Regions from separate parts of the Bacteroides faecis genome, predicted to be linked through region 1. Evidence: riboswitches for the same ligand, from Rfam matches in the RefSeq annotation. Region 1 holds a riboswitch; each other region holds the start of a gene.

The links. A riboswitch is a leader RNA that binds a small molecule or an ion and turns the genes downstream of it on or off. The one in region 1 is predicted to bind cobalamin.
Region 2: linked by a shared signal. The riboswitch ahead of K6V30_RS20690 (DUF5074 domain-containing protein) and the one ahead of K6V30_RS24950 (DUF4465 domain-containing protein) in region 1 are both predicted to bind cobalamin.
Region 3: linked by a shared signal. The riboswitch ahead of accC (acetyl-CoA carboxylase biotin carboxylase subunit) and the one ahead of K6V30_RS24950 (DUF4465 domain-containing protein) in region 1 are both predicted to bind cobalamin.
Region 4: linked by a shared signal. The riboswitch ahead of nrdD (anaerobic ribonucleoside-triphosphate reductase) and the one ahead of K6V30_RS24950 (DUF4465 domain-containing protein) in region 1 are both predicted to bind cobalamin.

The regions. Positions count from the first base shown of each region.
Region 1 is NZ_CP081916.1:6,230,623-6,234,799, forward strand. It holds gene K6V30_RS24945 (PKD-like domain-containing protein) at 1-1,493, opposite strand, end outside; gene K6V30_RS24950 (DUF4465 domain-containing protein) at 1,521-2,498, opposite strand; cobalamin riboswitch at 2,644-2,838, opposite strand; gene K6V30_RS24955 (hypothetical protein) at 3,313-3,450, shown strand; gene K6V30_RS24960 (ABC transporter substrate-binding protein) at 3,548-4,177, shown strand, end outside.
Region 2 is NZ_CP081916.1:5,242,936-5,247,112, reverse strand. It holds gene K6V30_RS20695 (DUF5074 domain-containing protein) at 1-1,183, opposite strand, end outside; gene K6V30_RS20690 (DUF5074 domain-containing protein) at 1,204-2,580, opposite strand; cobalamin riboswitch at 2,927-3,135, opposite strand; gene K6V30_RS20685 (DUF5106 domain-containing protein) at 3,295-4,177, opposite strand, start outside.
Region 3 is NZ_CP081916.1:5,961,116-5,965,292, reverse strand. It holds gene K6V30_RS23880 (acyl-CoA carboxylase biotin carboxyl carrier protein subunit) at 1-27, opposite strand, end outside; gene accC (acetyl-CoA carboxylase biotin carboxylase subunit) at 50-1,564, opposite strand; cobalamin riboswitch at 1,702-1,906, opposite strand; gene K6V30_RS23870 (thioredoxin family protein) at 2,168-2,491, shown strand; gene pncB (nicotinate phosphoribosyltransferase) at 2,732-3,907, opposite strand.
Region 4 is NZ_CP081916.1:5,127,091-5,131,267, forward strand. It holds gene K6V30_RS20220 (OmpA family protein) at 1-1,017, opposite strand, end outside; gene K6V30_RS20225 (hypothetical protein) at 1,449-1,640, shown strand; cobalamin riboswitch at 1,943-2,165, shown strand; gene nrdD (anaerobic ribonucleoside-triphosphate reductase) at 2,296-4,177, shown strand, end outside.

The DNA.
Region 1 (4,177 bases):
GTTTTAGATTTTAACCGCGTTCCATACAATGTATAAGAATCTTCCTTAATCCAGAGCGGATAATAGTAAGCCTGAGGATGATATCCCCCGAGGTAATCTACCTCTCCTACATTTCCCTGGTTATCAGCCCACTGAGTTGCCATTTTTGCACCACCGGGACGATAATAAGTCACTGCATAATCCTGAATAGTACCGTTCTTTCCATATTCAGAACCTTTCAGTTCGTACCATTCGTCATCAGGCAGTTGGTTTCCGTTTACATCCTGCATCACCCATACGATACCCGGCTCGGACGATCCTTCAAATGCGTTGCCTATGATAGAAAAGTCATAGCCGCCCTTATTTTCGATGCTATGGTCGAAACCTACGACAATATAACCTCCCCAGCCACCGAGTGAAACATAGGAAGTGGTTGCCAGTCTATTTTCCGCATAGGCGATAGCTGCCTCCTGTGTAGATTCCGTCCCGGTATATCCGGCTGTATTCGTCTCATTCACGAATTGTCCGGGTGCCGGTATAAATTCATATACCTTATTACTATTCAACGAACAACCTTCCGTGTAAGGACGCTTTTCGGATGCATCAATGCATGCAACCGGAATATCCAACGATATTTTATCCGTACCTGTCACGCTAATGTTGCGTGTGATCCGTTTCTGAGCAGCACTGTTTCCGTAAGAAAGAGCAAAGGTCAGCGTATGTTCTCCCTTCGCTTCGGGTGTATATGCATACATCAGTGAATTGGCTCCACTGATAGGTTCTCCATCCAGACTCCATTGATAATTGGCGACAGACGATATGTTAACATACGGTCGGAGATAAAGAGTACGCCCCAAAGCAACTGTTTTTACGAGGTTTTCTGTATAAAATGACGGAGCAACAATGGTTGCATCAGCCGATAATTTGTCTACTACATTGACCACTACTTCTTTCGAAGTATCGCCATCTTCATTTTTCGCATAAAGTACTAGTTTATAGGAGCCTAACTCCTGCTCGTTGAAAGTATATTCGGCAGTTGTACCTACTTCTTTCCCGTTCAGAGTCCACCGGAATATCGCTCCTTCCGCATTCTGAATGTCCGGTGTTATTTTGTGTTCGCGGCCGGCAAGCACATTCAGCCCACCGGTCGGAACAACTAATGAGATAACCGGCGGAGCGAGTTCATTCACTTCCATACGGATTTCTTCTTCGGAACTACCTTTGGGGGTATCCACCCGGATAGTCACATAATATGAACCAGATTGATTGAAAGTATAAGTCAATGAAGGGCTATCCGAAATAATCCGACCGTTATACTTCCATGAATAAACCGCAAAGTCAACATTTGAATAAGTAGGATTTACCTTGACTTCTTTTCCCACCTTAACAACGTAAACACCCGTTTCGCTGTCGAGCTCAATAAGAGGATTTTCATTTTCCTGCGTTATAACATCGTCTTTATTACAAGAAATGACAAGCGCTAATAATAGAGGGAGCAATAAATACTTTCTCACAACTGATTTTATTTAAAGATTTCAAAATTACAATGAAATGGAAAGGTTATCTAACGCACAGTATGCCGGTGTGTTCAATCCGTAATCACTCTTGTCACTACCGACAAAATTAACGACAACCATATGAACACCCGTTCCGAGATCTGTCAGGTCAACCTGATTCCAGCCGGTCCGAATTTCGCCGTGTAAGCCTGACTCTTCTTCTTTACTCTTATCGAAATTGGCAAGATAATAAGTGACTTTACCCGTAGGAGCCACAGAAGTATCGGACGATGCGAAGCCGATGAATTCAACCTTGAACCAACCTTCCTGCTCTTCGAGTGATTTGCCACCAGTCGTAAATGAATTACCATCCCGCATGACAATTTGCGAATAAGTCGTATTGCAGACATATACACTGTTGAAAGTTCCTGTTTTTACTGTTCCCTCAACCGGTGTTCCTTCTTCCACAACTGTATAGCCGGTAGCATCTGTCAGATAGATCTTTGCGCATTTGTCATAGGTAGAAAGCGGATCATTGTAAAAATCGCTATATCCGTAGGCTACAACGAACTTATCATTATCTACACCAGCTATTCCTCCGTTATATACGCTACACTGATTCAAATAGGTACCGTCAGTAATATCCGTATAATCCGAAACAGCCAAGCCGCCATTCCAATAGTCATATTGCCACGGGCGGGGTTCTTCTCCCCATTCTTGTTCGAGATAATTAACAGGAAACTGTACATACGTTCCACTGTTGCCTAATTGTACCTTGTAGCCTTCAGTGATTTGCCCCGCACCTCCGGTATAAAGATTAGCACCGTATTTATCCGAAGCGGTATAAGCTGCGGGTACATTAGCAAAATCAATAACATACGGATCGGTAGTAACCGAACGTGTTACAGCACCTGTAGAATCCACCGGGGATACGAGAAAATCATCTTCTGCATTACAACTGGCAAACAACACTGTTGCCATCAATAAGACAGCACCCATCAAGAAATTCAAATTCTTTTTCATAACTCATTCATTTAAATGAATAATATGTTAACTCTCACAAAAAAAAATCCCGTTTGTGTAAGAGTTACACAAACGGGGCTATATGAGGTACCAAATATGAATGACTTCGTATCTGACCACAACCTGATCTCAATCCCGCAGGTGTAAATCTATCCTAGTTATGGCAGGTCTTCTGACTCGTCCCAATTATCGCGCCTTCCCAGTGTCTACACCAGTGGCAAAAATACGATAATCATTAAGGGGGACTTACAGCAGCGGGTACTGTTCCGGATTCTCACCGGATTCCCTTTTCATCCTGAACGAAATAATCTTTTCAGGAACCATTACATTTGCAAAGATAAATCTTTTTTTTATGTTTTATCTTTTTTGCCGTTTATTTAACGCCTTAATCTTCCATTTTTTCGACTGAACGCCAGTTTGAATGAAGAACTATTGAAATGATGAATGAAGAATAGTTCCAAGATCAGTTCCAACCGTTGAAACACTTTGTTTCATGCCTTGAAACAATGTGTTCCAAGTAATGAAACAAAGTGTTTCATACGGTGAAACAAAGTGTTTCAAGCGCTTGAAACTTTCTGAAACACCTATCCATTTGATTAACTTGACCATAGCTACAATTTCGCTTAACCTGTTCTTTCAGTAAGTACTAAATCATTTTTCAGTCAAGAATACATGAGTCATCAGCTATTAACACCTGATTTCTCAATTATTAACGACTGACATGTCAATCATTAATAGTTGACACAACAGGCGTTAACACCCTGCAAATCAAACAATAACATTAAGAAAACCACATATTGCAAGGCGATGCAGAGTGAGAGCAACAGCTTGCTCCCACTCTGCCACCACAGTTGCTACCACAGCTGAAACGCCGATGAACAAAGCGATACAGGCAGAAAGTGAGAGCATGGGAGCAAAACCTATGTTTAATTCACTTGGAGAGGAAGCCTAAAACTAATTTAATAGAGACTTAATAATGACATATTAGAAAACAATTAATATATTTGCATCACATGTTCACAAGACAGTTACAACTAAATGTAAATAAAATGATAAAACAATCCATCTCCGCTTTCATACTGGCTTCCTTGCTATTACTGGTAAGTTGCGTATCAAACAAGAAGACTTCTCTCGAAGCATTCAATCAGGATATATATACACCGGAATATGCTTCCGGATTTAAAATATTGGGTGCAGACAACGTTCAAAGCACCCTGATACAAGTATTCAACCCGTGGCAGGGAGCCAAAGATGTAGAAATGTCTTACTTCATATCACGAAATGGCGAACAGGCACCCGCCGGATTCACAGGTCCCACCATTCCTGCCGGAGCAAAACAGATTGTATGTATGTCTTCTTCCTACATCGCCATGCTCGACGCGCTGGGACAGGCAGACCGAATTGTAGCCGTATCGGGCATCGACTACGTATCCAATCCGTATATCATTGCGCACAAAGACTCCATTAAAGACATGGGTCCGGAAATGAATTATGAACTATTGCTGGGCCTGAAACCCGACGTTGTATTGCTATACGGCATCGGAGACGCACAAACCGCTGTAACGGACAAACTGAAAGAACTCTCTATACCTTATATGTATGTAGGCGAATATCTGGAAGAATCACCGCTCGGCAAAGCCGAATGGATGGTTGCCCTGTCCGAACTGACGGACAGCCGT
Region 2 (4,177 bases), 990 kb from region 1:
TAATGGAAGATTTTAATTTGTCCACTGCAATAAAGGGTTGACTCAATGAATTGTTTTCACCTATTACATATTTGTATATAGCACCATCATTGGATACAATGTAGATTATGTTTTCACTTTCAGATGCTACCATACCGATGGTAGGTGTAGAGTAAGAACTTTTTGCCGGCTGGAAAGCCAATAATGTTTTTTCTACGGTAAAATCCTTATTGATCTTCACGAGGTAATTTCCTTCACTGGTTGCTTCGAGTGTATAGGCATTGCCGTCTTTAGCCAGTACGAAATTAGTTTTCTGGTTTTGATTGATATCCAATGGTGTGGCGGTAGGTTCTTCTCCTTCTTTAGCGGCAAGCAATTCGTTTACATCGTAGGATTGTACTGGGGCGTCATCTTTATAAGTTTCATTGGACAATACTTTACCGTTGAATACTAATCCGTTATAGATGCTGAACATATACTTGTCCTTGATCTTGATATTGCTAAGTGATTTAAGATCAATACGATGTATACCGTCTCCTGTCACTAAAGCATATTGATCGTTCAGAATGGTCAGACCGTTCAGGTTGGCACCTACTATAGCAGAATTTTCATAATAAAGCGTTTTGGCATCAACGACAAAGAACTGATCTTTATTCGATGTACTGGTCTTTACCAGAACGTAGAACTTGCCATTGTAATTACTGATATTTGCATTGTCATAACTACCCATCCCTAAAGTTTTTCCGGCGTTCAGAGAGGAATAGCAATCCTTGTAGGTAACCTTCTTTTCCGTATCGTAGAAGTTGAATGTTCCGTCAGCCAGGTAAAAGAAACCTTTGGAAAAGTCATGGTTGGAACGAAAACTTGTATTCATTTCTACTTTTCCATACTTATTTGTGATAACACAGGTCAGATCTGCCCGACATGGATTATCGACCTGATAAGTAAATGTTTGTTCGGTAGAGATCTCTTTTCCATTGAGAAGCCATGAATATGTAGCGTCTTCGGGATTAAGTAATTCCGGAGTGATTTCTAATGTTTCTCCTAGTTCCAGCACCTGGTCTTCGGTTGGGAATGTCCCTTTTAATACGTTTGGATAGTTTGCCAGATTGCCAAGATGCAGATCATCGCAATTGTCGTCATTACAGGCAGTAAATCCTACTGCAATACATGCTATTAATAAAGTTGTATATAACTTATTCATCTTGTTTCTAAGTTTTGCTATTAATTAAAAATAAAGGTAGCGGGGAAGTAGTAACCGTCGTAGGTTATTTCTGAAATCTTTTCTCCTGTTGTGGCATTGAATCGGACTATGAGATTTTTGTTATATTCGCTGGTCAGATACATTGCAAGCAATTCATTTGTTTGGGGATTTACACGGATACCTGCACCATAAAATCCATAACCGTCTTTGGTGTAAGTGGTGAGCGCTTCTGTAGGAGCAGGATTGTCAAACGTTGCCCGGTAGATTTTTCCTCCTGCGATATAGTAGAATGTGCCGTCTGAGGTTCCGCAGAAAGTCGCTTCTCTGTAGGCACCGAAAGAGGAGGACTCATAACTCGCATGTATCGGAGCTTTTTCGATAGTAAAGTCCGGCTTGATTTTTACTAAATTATTCTCACCATTAGTACTTTCGACTGTATAGAGATTGCCGTCCTTACATTCTACAAAACGAGTACCACCCGAGGTGGATACATCTATATTCTCGTAAGGAAATTGGTTCTTCCAATCATACTGAGATAGATCTCCGCACAAGGTTTTAATATCTATCTTATAAATCTTCTGGCCTTTTACGTTGAGCAGCAGTTTATCTTGATAAACAATTCCGCTACCGCAACCTCCCCAAGTACTGCCGGTGGAGATTCTTATTGCTTCAAATGTGTTTAAATCTATGCGGTAGAAGTCGCCGTTTGCCGTTACAACAGCATATTGATCGTTGACTGGTATAAATTCGTAGGCTTGGCGTCCGCTAGGTAACAATAGTCCTATGCTTTTTTCTGCATATAGAGTTTTAGGGTCTACGATTACTAACTGATTGTTTTGCTTGGAGCAGACGTATAACTTGCCATTCCACAAAGTGCCCGATTGTGATGTTACTCCTAATTCATCGCCGAAGTTCTGATTCTTGTAGCACCAATGCTCGATGCTGTTGTTGTCGTAGTTGTAGTATGAAATGCTTCCTGACCCATGTCCATACCAGCCCTCGTTAATAATGAAGCATCCTTTGGAGTAGTCAGCTCCCCGAACGGTCACTTTGTTTTCTAACGTAACTTTTCCCAGATCATTACTAAGTTCCAGGATAACTTTTGAACGTGACGGACGTTCGGCATTGAATGTGAATGAAGGGTCTGTAGACATGTCTTCTCCATTCTGATACCACTGGTAATATATATCCAGCGGACTGCTTGCTTTGGGGGAGTATACATATTTCTCTCCGACATTAAGTGTTAGATCTTCTTCCGGGAATGTACCGGCTTTTAAGGCAGGCAGGCCTTGTAGTTTTTCCAAGTGGTCGAGGTCACAGTCGTCTGTAGAACAAGACGCAATTACGAATGCCGCAGTTAAGAACAAAAGCGGCTTGAACAGTTGTTTTAAATTCATATTTTATTTATTTGATTAAGAGAATATTATATCACATGATATATAATGGATTTGCTTGTATGAGTAAATGGTTGATTGCATGACGTATATGGAGCTTTCATGACTTTCTGCTGATCGTAGAAAGTCATGGGATAGCGTTGGAGATGATGTAAACTTAAATATCTTTCCATATTAGCTAAATTCTTTTATTCATAAAAATGTCCGGGCGAAATCGCTTCGACCGGACATACATAATAAACTTGGCAGAGTTTATTAGTTTGTGCATACTTTCTCTGAATCAAAATGGTGAATGAAATGATAGACGAAGGTCCGGTTCATTAGATTCAACGCTTTTTCCTCGAAAGCAGTGAAACGAAATTACATGGCAGGTCTTCTGACTTATTCCTGTTGTGGGCGCCTTCCCGGATTTATTCTTTCCAGTGGCTGAGAGTGAATTGCTCACAACATTATTTTATTGGAACTTACAGCAGCGGGACTGTTCAGGATTTACACCTGATTCCCTTTTAATTGCTTCCCTCGTGTGAGGGGGCGCAAACCAATGCGGTGCAAAGATAGAGAGTTTATTTGTTTTCTGCAAGGAGGTGTTCTTTTTCTTTCATCTTGATACGAAAGAAAAAGGAATGCTCAAAGAACTGCCTCCGCCTAACGCTGAACAAACGAGGCGGGGAGACTTTGCGGTGTGGTGGCGGAGGTGTTATTGGGCGTGTATGTTTTTTATTGGGCGTTCGTCATTAAATATTCTTCTATAGCTTGTGCGGTGGCGTCTTTGAGCAGGACGGTTTTCTCCTTGTTTAGGAGGTATAGGGTTGGGATGGCTTTGAGGTCATATAGTTGTTGCTCTTTTATTGCAAATTTCTTGTCGTAGCCGTTGATCCATTCTTTGGGGAATTCGCTGAGGTGTTTTCTCCATTCGTCGAGTTCTTCGTCGGGATAGACGGAGAGGAGGATGAGTTTCTTTTCTTTTAGGAGTTGGTTGATAAAGGGGGCGTTTTTCAGTCCTTCTATTGTTTCGGTGCAGGCATGGCAGCCGGGGTTGTTGATGAATAATAAGATGTAATCGGCTTTCAGTTGATGCAGATTGCCTTGGGCGCCGGAGGCAAGGGTGTAGGTGAAATTCAGAGCTTTGGTACCGATACGGTTTTTCTGTGCCAGTTGCAGGCGGGCTTGAGGACGTATCTTTTCTGTTTTGTCGAGTATGGGCGAGGCTATCATGGCTTCCAGTACGGGAATGTAGTATTCTTCATTGCGCATTGGAGAGTTCGGGTCGTACAGATATTTATCCGCGAGGTCGGTGAAGTAAGCGAATACTTTCTTATCTGCGTTGCTGCGGTCAATCATTTTGCGCATTGCTTCGTGTGCAGTTTCGAGTGGTACGTGGTTTAGCAGGTCGCAATAGTCTGCCCATGCTTGTTCGGTGACTTCCGGGTGATGGATATAATTGGTGTCGGCAAAGTTAACGTTGTCCCAATAGTGCTTTACAAGAAAGTCGGCACGTTGTTCCGGTGCGGTCAGCATGGGTGGGATGGTGGGCAAGGTAAATGATTTGATGGTATCTTGTGGAGTTTCACTTTTGCTCTGACTTGAGGCGTTACCGCTT
Region 3 (4,177 bases), 270 kb from region 1:
CACACGGTTTCCTATATGAATTTCCATAATTGAATATTCTTTGTTAACGTTAGATTCTCAACACACCTTTGTGCAATCCGAACTCTTTCCACTTGCTGATGGGGCGGTTGTCGGTTGCCATGCCGCTGTTATTCTCTTCAAGATTCATCAGATAGTCCATATATGCGGCAATCAGAGCTACGTTTTCGGAGCGTTCGCTGGTGCGCATGATGCACTGTTGCAGGTATTCGCCGTTCTTGGCGATGAATCCGGTATCGTAATGACCTTCTACAAAGTCGGGAGTATCCATGATGGCACGCAGGTAGCTGATGTTGTTTTTCACTCCGGTGAGTTTATATTCGTGGAGCACGCGGCGCATCCGTTCGATGGCATATTCGCGGCTGGTGGCCCATACTATCAGTTTGCCGATCATCGGGTCGTAGTAAATAGGTATCTCATAACCCTCGTATACATAGCTGTCGATGCGTACACCGATACCGTTCGGTTCTGTAATCTGCTTGATGATTCCCGGGCTTGGCATGAAGTTCATTTCTGTATCTTCGGCACAAATACGACATTCGATAGCGTGTCCGCGTTGCTGAATATCTTTCTGCTTCAACTGCAGTACTTGTCCGTCGGCTACCTTGATCTGCTCTTTTACTAAGTCGACGCCCACTACCTGTTCTGTTATCGGATGTTCCACCTGCAGGCGGGTATTCATTTCAAGGAAGTAGTAGTTACGGTGTTTGTCTACCAGGAACTCGATTGTTCCCGCACCGATATAGTTGACAGCTTTTGCCGCAGCTACCGCTTTCTCTCCCATATCTTTGCGCAATTCCGGAGTGACAAAAACCGAAGGAGTTTCTTCTACAATCTTCTGATTGCGGCGTTGAACGGAACATTCACGTTCGCAAAGGTGAATGACATTTCCGTGTTTGTCACCCAATACCTGAAACTCGATATGGTGAGGCTCTTCGACGAATTTCTCCAGATAAACCGTGTCGTCACCGAAAGAAGACAAGGATTCGCTCTTGGCAGTCGTATATGCTTCTTCTACTTCTTCGGCACTGTGGATGAGGCGCATACCTTTTCCACCGCCACCCATAGAAGCTTTCAGCATCACCGGATAGCCGATCTTGTTGCAAAGTTCTACAGCTTCTTCTACGCTCTTCAGATTCTCTTGTGTACCGGGAACTACAGGGACTCCTGCTTCTATCATTTTTATGCGGGCGGAAATTTTATCTCCCATCGCTTCCATTGTTTCCGGATTGGGGCCGATAAAGATGATGCCTTCTTCCTGGCATCGACGGGCGAAAGTGGCGTTTTCGGAAAGGAAGCCGTAACCCGGATGGATAGCGTCGGCGTGACTCGCTTTGGCCACTTCGATGATTTTGTCTATATTCAGATAACTCTCTTTGGATGCTGCCGGTCCTACACAATATGCTTCGTCTGCGTAGAGCACGTGCTTCGCGGTCCGGTCTGCTTCGGAGAAGATAGCAATGCTCGTTATCTCCATTTCCCTGCAGGAACGCATCACCCTTACGGCGATTTCACCGCGATTGGCTACTAAGATTTTTTTTATCATACTTCTTTCATTTAAGTACATACTTATTTAATGTCTTCCCATCTGACGGACATACTCCACCTGATGAAAACACAGTATTTTCTTGATTTGGGGCTTAACAAATGATGTTCTTTACTCCTAATCCACGAGGTGCAAGAACGCTTTTACGCGAAGTGGCAGGTCTTCTGACTGACTCTTGTCTTATTTGCCTTCCCGAATTAACATCAGTGGCGTAAAATTAGTTCACTTATAAGACATTTAATAGAACTTCACAGCAGCGGGACTGTCCGGGATTTACACCCGATTCCCTTTTAATCATCGTCCGTTGGATACGGATTCCGAACCATTTCGGGGGGCAAAGATAAATAAATATTGAATAGAATATCTTTTTTTTGCACGAAAGTTTCATTTTTGTGCAATGATTTCCTTCGGTGTACATAGGCTATCCGGTTGGATAGGGAGAGCTGACCGGTAAATACAAACAGACTTAACCGGGCTCTTTGAACTCCTTTTTTAGTTTTCCAATAGAACTAAATCTCTGTGTATTAATGTTTATCTCCTAAACCTTCCTTCTTTTATGTTGTTGAGACTTCCAATCATTAATTTAAAAAAGGAGAATCAATCATGAAAGAAAAGAAAATAGCCCGTGAGGCAAGAAACAAGGAGAAACTAGCCGGTGACGACTGGGTAATGGCAGAATTTTATGCAACGTGGTGCCCTCATTGCAAACGCATGGAACCTTTGGTAAAGGAGTTCAAAAGAGAAATGGAAGGTATAGTTGAAGTGGTGCAGGTCGACGTAGATGAAGAAAGCGAACTGGCTAATTTCTATACGATAGAATCTACTCCTACATTTATCCTTCTCAGAAAAGGGGAACAGTTGTGGAGGCAATCCGGCGAACTGTCTTTGGAAAGACTGGGAAGAGCCGTGAGGGAGTTTAAATCTTGAAAAAGTATTAATAAGAGGGAGTATTTCCCTCTGAAAGTTTTAAATCATGTTATGAAACATGCTTTTTTATTTGGATAATTTGCGGATATGCTAAAAGTCCGTATCTTTGCACTGTGTTTTTCATAGTATTAGATTTAAGGTTAACAAAAGGTTGGAGCAAGGCGTTGCTCCTTTTTTTATGCTTATACGTTTGCAGGGCTTTGGCACTCTTTTGTTAAGTAAGTCCGAAAATCCGGGTAATCATTGATTTCCGGTCAGCCTCAATTCATATAGACAGGCTTGTACTTCCTCAGGGCTACCGGTATGCTTTCCGGCATCATCCGAGAGTTTGATACACTCTCTCCATTCTTGGTTGACATTCATCTTGCATTGTGTCAGTTTCATGACGATATTGGAAGGAGTGAATCCGGTATCATTGGTGAGATTGGTGCCGATTCCGAAAGAACAACGGATCTTGCCTTTGCAGTAATCTTGTATGTCGAGCGCTTTAGTGAAGTCGAGCGCATTGCTGAAGACTATTGTCTTGGTGGTTGAATCAATGCCCAACTCTTTGTAACGGGCTACCAGCTTATCGGTAAAATCAAATTCATTTCCCGAATCGCACCGGACACCATCAAAAAGTTTAGCCTGCTTACGACTGAGGTTACTAAGAAATATACCGGAAGTGTATGTATCCGAAAGCGCAATGCCTAAATCGCCGTCATAGACATTTACCCAGTTTTCGAGTGCCATATAGTTGGCATGTTTGTATCCGAATTGAGCCCCGTGAAACATGAACCATTCATGCGGATGTGTTCCCATCATTTTCATGCCGTACTTCATCGCGAAATAACAGTTGGAAGTTCCCGTACAATACCGGGCCGTTTCATTCAGCCTTTTGATGACTGTTTCCTGTACGTCGATGGAAAACCGTCTGCGTGTGCCGAATTCCGAGAAACGTAGTTGGTGCTGATTGGATAATTCAACCTTTTCTGATAGCTTGCAGAGTATCTCGCCCATATCGGCTACATTACCGGTGAACCGATTCTTAATCTCGGATACAATGGCGAGCAGAGGGACTTCGTATAGCGTGACTTTATACAGGAAATCACTCACTTCAATGTGTAGATGACCGGCTTCGTCCAGATGGATAGCGATCTTCTCCGGGTCGAAGCGGAAAGATGAAAGCCATTCCCAATAAACTCGTGGAAGAAACCGGCAGTTGCGTGTCATATAGTTCAGCTCATCTTCCGTAAGCCTCAACCGGCTCAGTTTATGAAATTCGCCTTTGAGGGTTTCCAGGAACTCTTCCGTATATTCGGTTTCATTTCTATCATTGAAACTGAAAGTACCCATTGCATAGGGAAACAATTTAATATAAGCATACGAGGTGGTAAACTTATAGAGGTCTGTATCTAGTAATGTTTTAACAATCATGCTATTCGTTCTTTATATTTAAAAACGTTGTAAAGTTAGCATTTGTTGAACAAAACGACTGCTTAATTGCCAATAATTACTTCTTGGGCTTTTTCTAATACGCCAAATCTATCCTGTCGGTAACATCGTGGGAAAAATATATTTTTTATTCGTTAATTCGGTAAATACGTTTTTTTGAGGGGCGGGTGATCGTCTGATAGAAGTGCAGACAAAAGACGGTACATTGCCGTGAGAAGCAGAATGTACCGTCTTGATGTTTTCTGTCAGAGA
Region 4 (4,177 bases), 1.1 Mb from region 1:
GATCGTTTTTACAGCCTCTGCACGAGCCGCAGCTATTCGGGCATTGACTTCCACACTACCTTCCGGAGAAGCATATCCTTTGATCACTACTTTTGAGTCGGCATATTTCTTCATATAAGAAGCTACACGTTCTACATTCGGGAGCTGTGAAGCATCAACCGATGATTTGCCTTGTCTGAAAGTAATGATAGATTCGGGAACACGGGCAGTCTTTACCACAGTTTCAACCGGAACAACCTTAGTGCGACATGCTTCAAGTTCCTGCTGCAATCCGCTGATTTTCTGGTTAGCGCTGTTCAACTCACCATCCTTATTATTCACCTGTCCACGAAGAGCATTGACAGAAGCGTTCAGATCGTCAATTTCGCCTTGGTTGTAAACTCTCACTTCAGTGAAGTAACGGTTTCCTGAACTGGTCTTAAAGTGATAAGTCAGTCCGGCAGTCAATTCAAATGCCGCATTGTTGGCATTGAAACGGCTTTTTGCCTGATTGAAGTCACCTTGCATATCATATACAATGGCTGGTTTCACTCCTAAAGTCCAGGCTTTGCTTTCACCAAGGTTAAAGTTCAGATTCAATCCGAAGCGGGTAGACCATGAATTCTGATCGCCATCGCCATTCACATAATAGTGCAGCCAACCCGCACCGGCTACTGCCTCAACCTCAAACAAACGAGGAACACCCTTGTAACCTGCAAACAGGTTCATCAGGTTTACTTTACCCAACAGGCTAACGTCAGATGCGTCAAAAGCTGTTTTGCTTTGGGTAGTATTGATATATCCCATGCCTTGCAATCCTAAACCAAATATAGGAGTTAATTGTTTGGAGACTCCGATTCCGAAACCGGGACGTGCATTCTTAAAGAAAGCGCTGTGAGTAAGAGGAGTAATCACACCGGCGTTTACTTCTACAGACCAATTATCTGCAAACTTTGTACCTTCCACAACAGTCTGGGCATTCGCTGTAAAAGCGCCCAATACCATAGCTAATAAAATAATAGATTTTCTCATAATCATTCTTTTTTAAATTGTAATGTTTCATTTGCTAAATTATTAGAAATGTTTTATTTGCTCATGTCTAACTTTTTAGTTCATAATTAAAGCTCGTTATTTAGATTAAACAACATTCCATATCAAATATTAGTTCGCAGGTCTCTAGCTGAATTAACATCTATTTACTCAATCCATCCAGGAGAAACGATACATGTATGTTCCGGCATTCCCTGTTAGAGAACAAATATGAAAGAACGACTATTATGCAAAAACTGGATACGAAATATACAGAGGGATCAGAAGGAAGATCGAAAAAACGGCTGGATTTCCAATCTAAAAATATCCAATGAACAGGAATATCGATTATTATATTGCGATATGATACAATTCTGTAGCTGTTACATCCCCAATAACACCAATTGTAAGAAAACCAGTCCAAGTTAACACAATATATAGTGATGGAAAATGAAAACAACCAGCGTAAAAAGCCGGTTGAAAAAGAGATTTCCCCCTTCCTTGCAAAGAAAACAAACCTTCCTCACCGACCAATGACCCGTTCCTTTAAAACCAACGGACCGTTTCATTTAAAGGAACAACCTGTTTCATGCATTGTTATGATGCATATAACAGTTATATTGATGCAATAAAGCCTTCAGAAAGTGTATATTATTTCATCTTTATATGCATAATTCTCTCTATCTAAAGAAAATCATACCGAAAACATTCATTCTCAATATTAAAAACAGAACATTGATAAAAGACACAAATCGATGAGATTAACACTTTATTTTCACTTTGCGACAGTATCCGGGTTTGTGTATCCTGTTTCAAAAAAGATTTTTTTCTTTTTATTATGCACAGTGAAATCAGCATAACGGCTTTCAGATATATGCTAATAATAGCCGAATAATTTTATCCCCTTTTCAGTTGGATTATTGATTTAATTTCTAACTTTGCCGACAACATCGGTTTCCGAATCATCATCAACATGAAACGGAATTAAAAGGGAATCCCGTGAAAATCAGGAACTATCCCCGTAGCTGTAAGTTTTATCCCTCCATCAGAATGAGAGAAATGTTGTGGCATTCATCCGCCACTGGTTTTGCTGAACAAACCGGGAAGGCGTCACAACAGAAACAAGTCAGAAGACCTGCCGATATGATAACCGTTATTCCAGGCTTTCGGGTGAAAGGCAATAGAACGAATCCTACACAGATCCATTTTATTACAAGCTCCGGAAATTGTCGTGCACGAATAACTATGTAAGCACAAATTATATTTGTTAATTCTTAAAATATAGGTATAATCAGTTCGGAGATATTTATTATCAAAAGGGACGGGAAGAAAGAACTTTTTTCCCTCGACAAAATTAAGAATGCAATATCCAAGGCATTCTTGTCAGTAGGAAGTTTTGCAACACAGGATGTTATCACCAACGTGTTGAGTCGTGTCAGTATCAGTGACGGGACAAATGTAGAAGAAATCCAAAACCAGGTGGAGGTCGCCCTGATGGCAGAGCATTATTACAGCGTTGCCAAGGCATATATGCTGTATCGCCAGAAACATCTGGAAGACCGGGAAGTAAGGGACAAGCTCAAATTTCTTCTCGATTATTGCGACGCTTCCAATCCGGCTACCGGCAGCAAATACGATTCCAACGCCAATATGGAGAACAAGAATATCGCCACACTGATAGGCGAACTCCCCAAATCGAATTTTATCCGCCTCAACCGCCGCCTGTTGATAGACCGCCTGAAAGATATGTACGGCAAAGAAATATCCGACCGTTATCTGGACCTGCTGAATCATCACTTCATCTACAAGAATGATGAAACCAATCTTGCCAACTACTGTGCAAGTATTACGATGTATCCCTGGTTGATAGCAGGCACAACAGCCGTAGGAGGCAATTCCACTGCCCCCACCAATCTGAAATCTTTCTGTGGCGGATTCGTCAATATGGTATTCATCGTATCGAGTATGTTGAGCGGGGCATGCGCTACGCCCGAGTTTCTGATGTATATGAACTATTTCATAGGACTGGAATACGGACAGGATTATTATAAGAACCCCGATAAACTCGCAGACCTATCCCTGAAACAAAGATCGATTGACAAAGTTATAACGGACTGTTTCGAACAAATAGTTTATTCCATCAATCAGCCTACAGGAGCACGCAACTTCCAGGCTATCTTCTGGAATGTAGCTTATTATGACAAGTATTATTTCAACAGCCTTTTCGAGCACTTCGTTTTCCCGGATGGAAGCAAGCCCGACTGGGATTCACTCAGCTGGTTGCAGAAGCGTTTTATGAAATGGTTTAATAAAGAACGCACCCGCACCGTACTGACATTCCCTGTCGAGACAATGGCACTCTTGACAAAAGACGGTGACGTGCTGGATAAAGAATACGGTGACTTCACTGCCGAGATGTATGCAGAGGGGCATTCCTTCTTTACTTATATGAGCGACAATGCCGATTCTTTGAGCAGTTGCTGCCGCTTGCGTAATGAGATACAAGACAACGGTTTCAGTTATACGCTGGGAGCCGGAGGAGTTTCTACCGGTTCTAAAAGTGTGCTCACCATCAATCTGAACCGCTGTATCCAGCACGCTGTAAAATCCGGCATGCTTTATCCTTTCTTTCTGGAAGAAGTAGTCGATCTGGTTCATAAAGTACAACTGGCCTATAATGAGAATCTGAAGCAACTGCAGGCAAAAGGAATGTTGCCGCTATTTGATGCCGGTTACATCAATATGAGTCGTCAGTATCTTACTATCGGTGTAAACGGACTGGTGGAAGCCGCACAGTTCATGGGAATCGACATTAATGATAATCCTAAATATGAAGCTTTTGTACAGGAAATTCTCGGCATGATTGAAAAATATAACAAGAAATACCGTACAAAAGACATTCTGTTCAACTGTGAAATGATTCCTGCCGAAAATGTCGGAGTGAAGCATGCGAAATGGGACAAGGAAGCAGGATTCCAGACTTACCGCGAATGCTATAACAGTTACTTCTATATCGTAGAAGATCAATCGCTGAACATCGTCGATAAATTCCGTCTGCATGGCCATCGCTATATCGAACATCTGACAGGCGGTTCTGCTCTGCACATGAACCTGGAAGAACATCTCAGCAAAGAACAATACCGGCAATTACTCCGTGTGGCTGCTACCG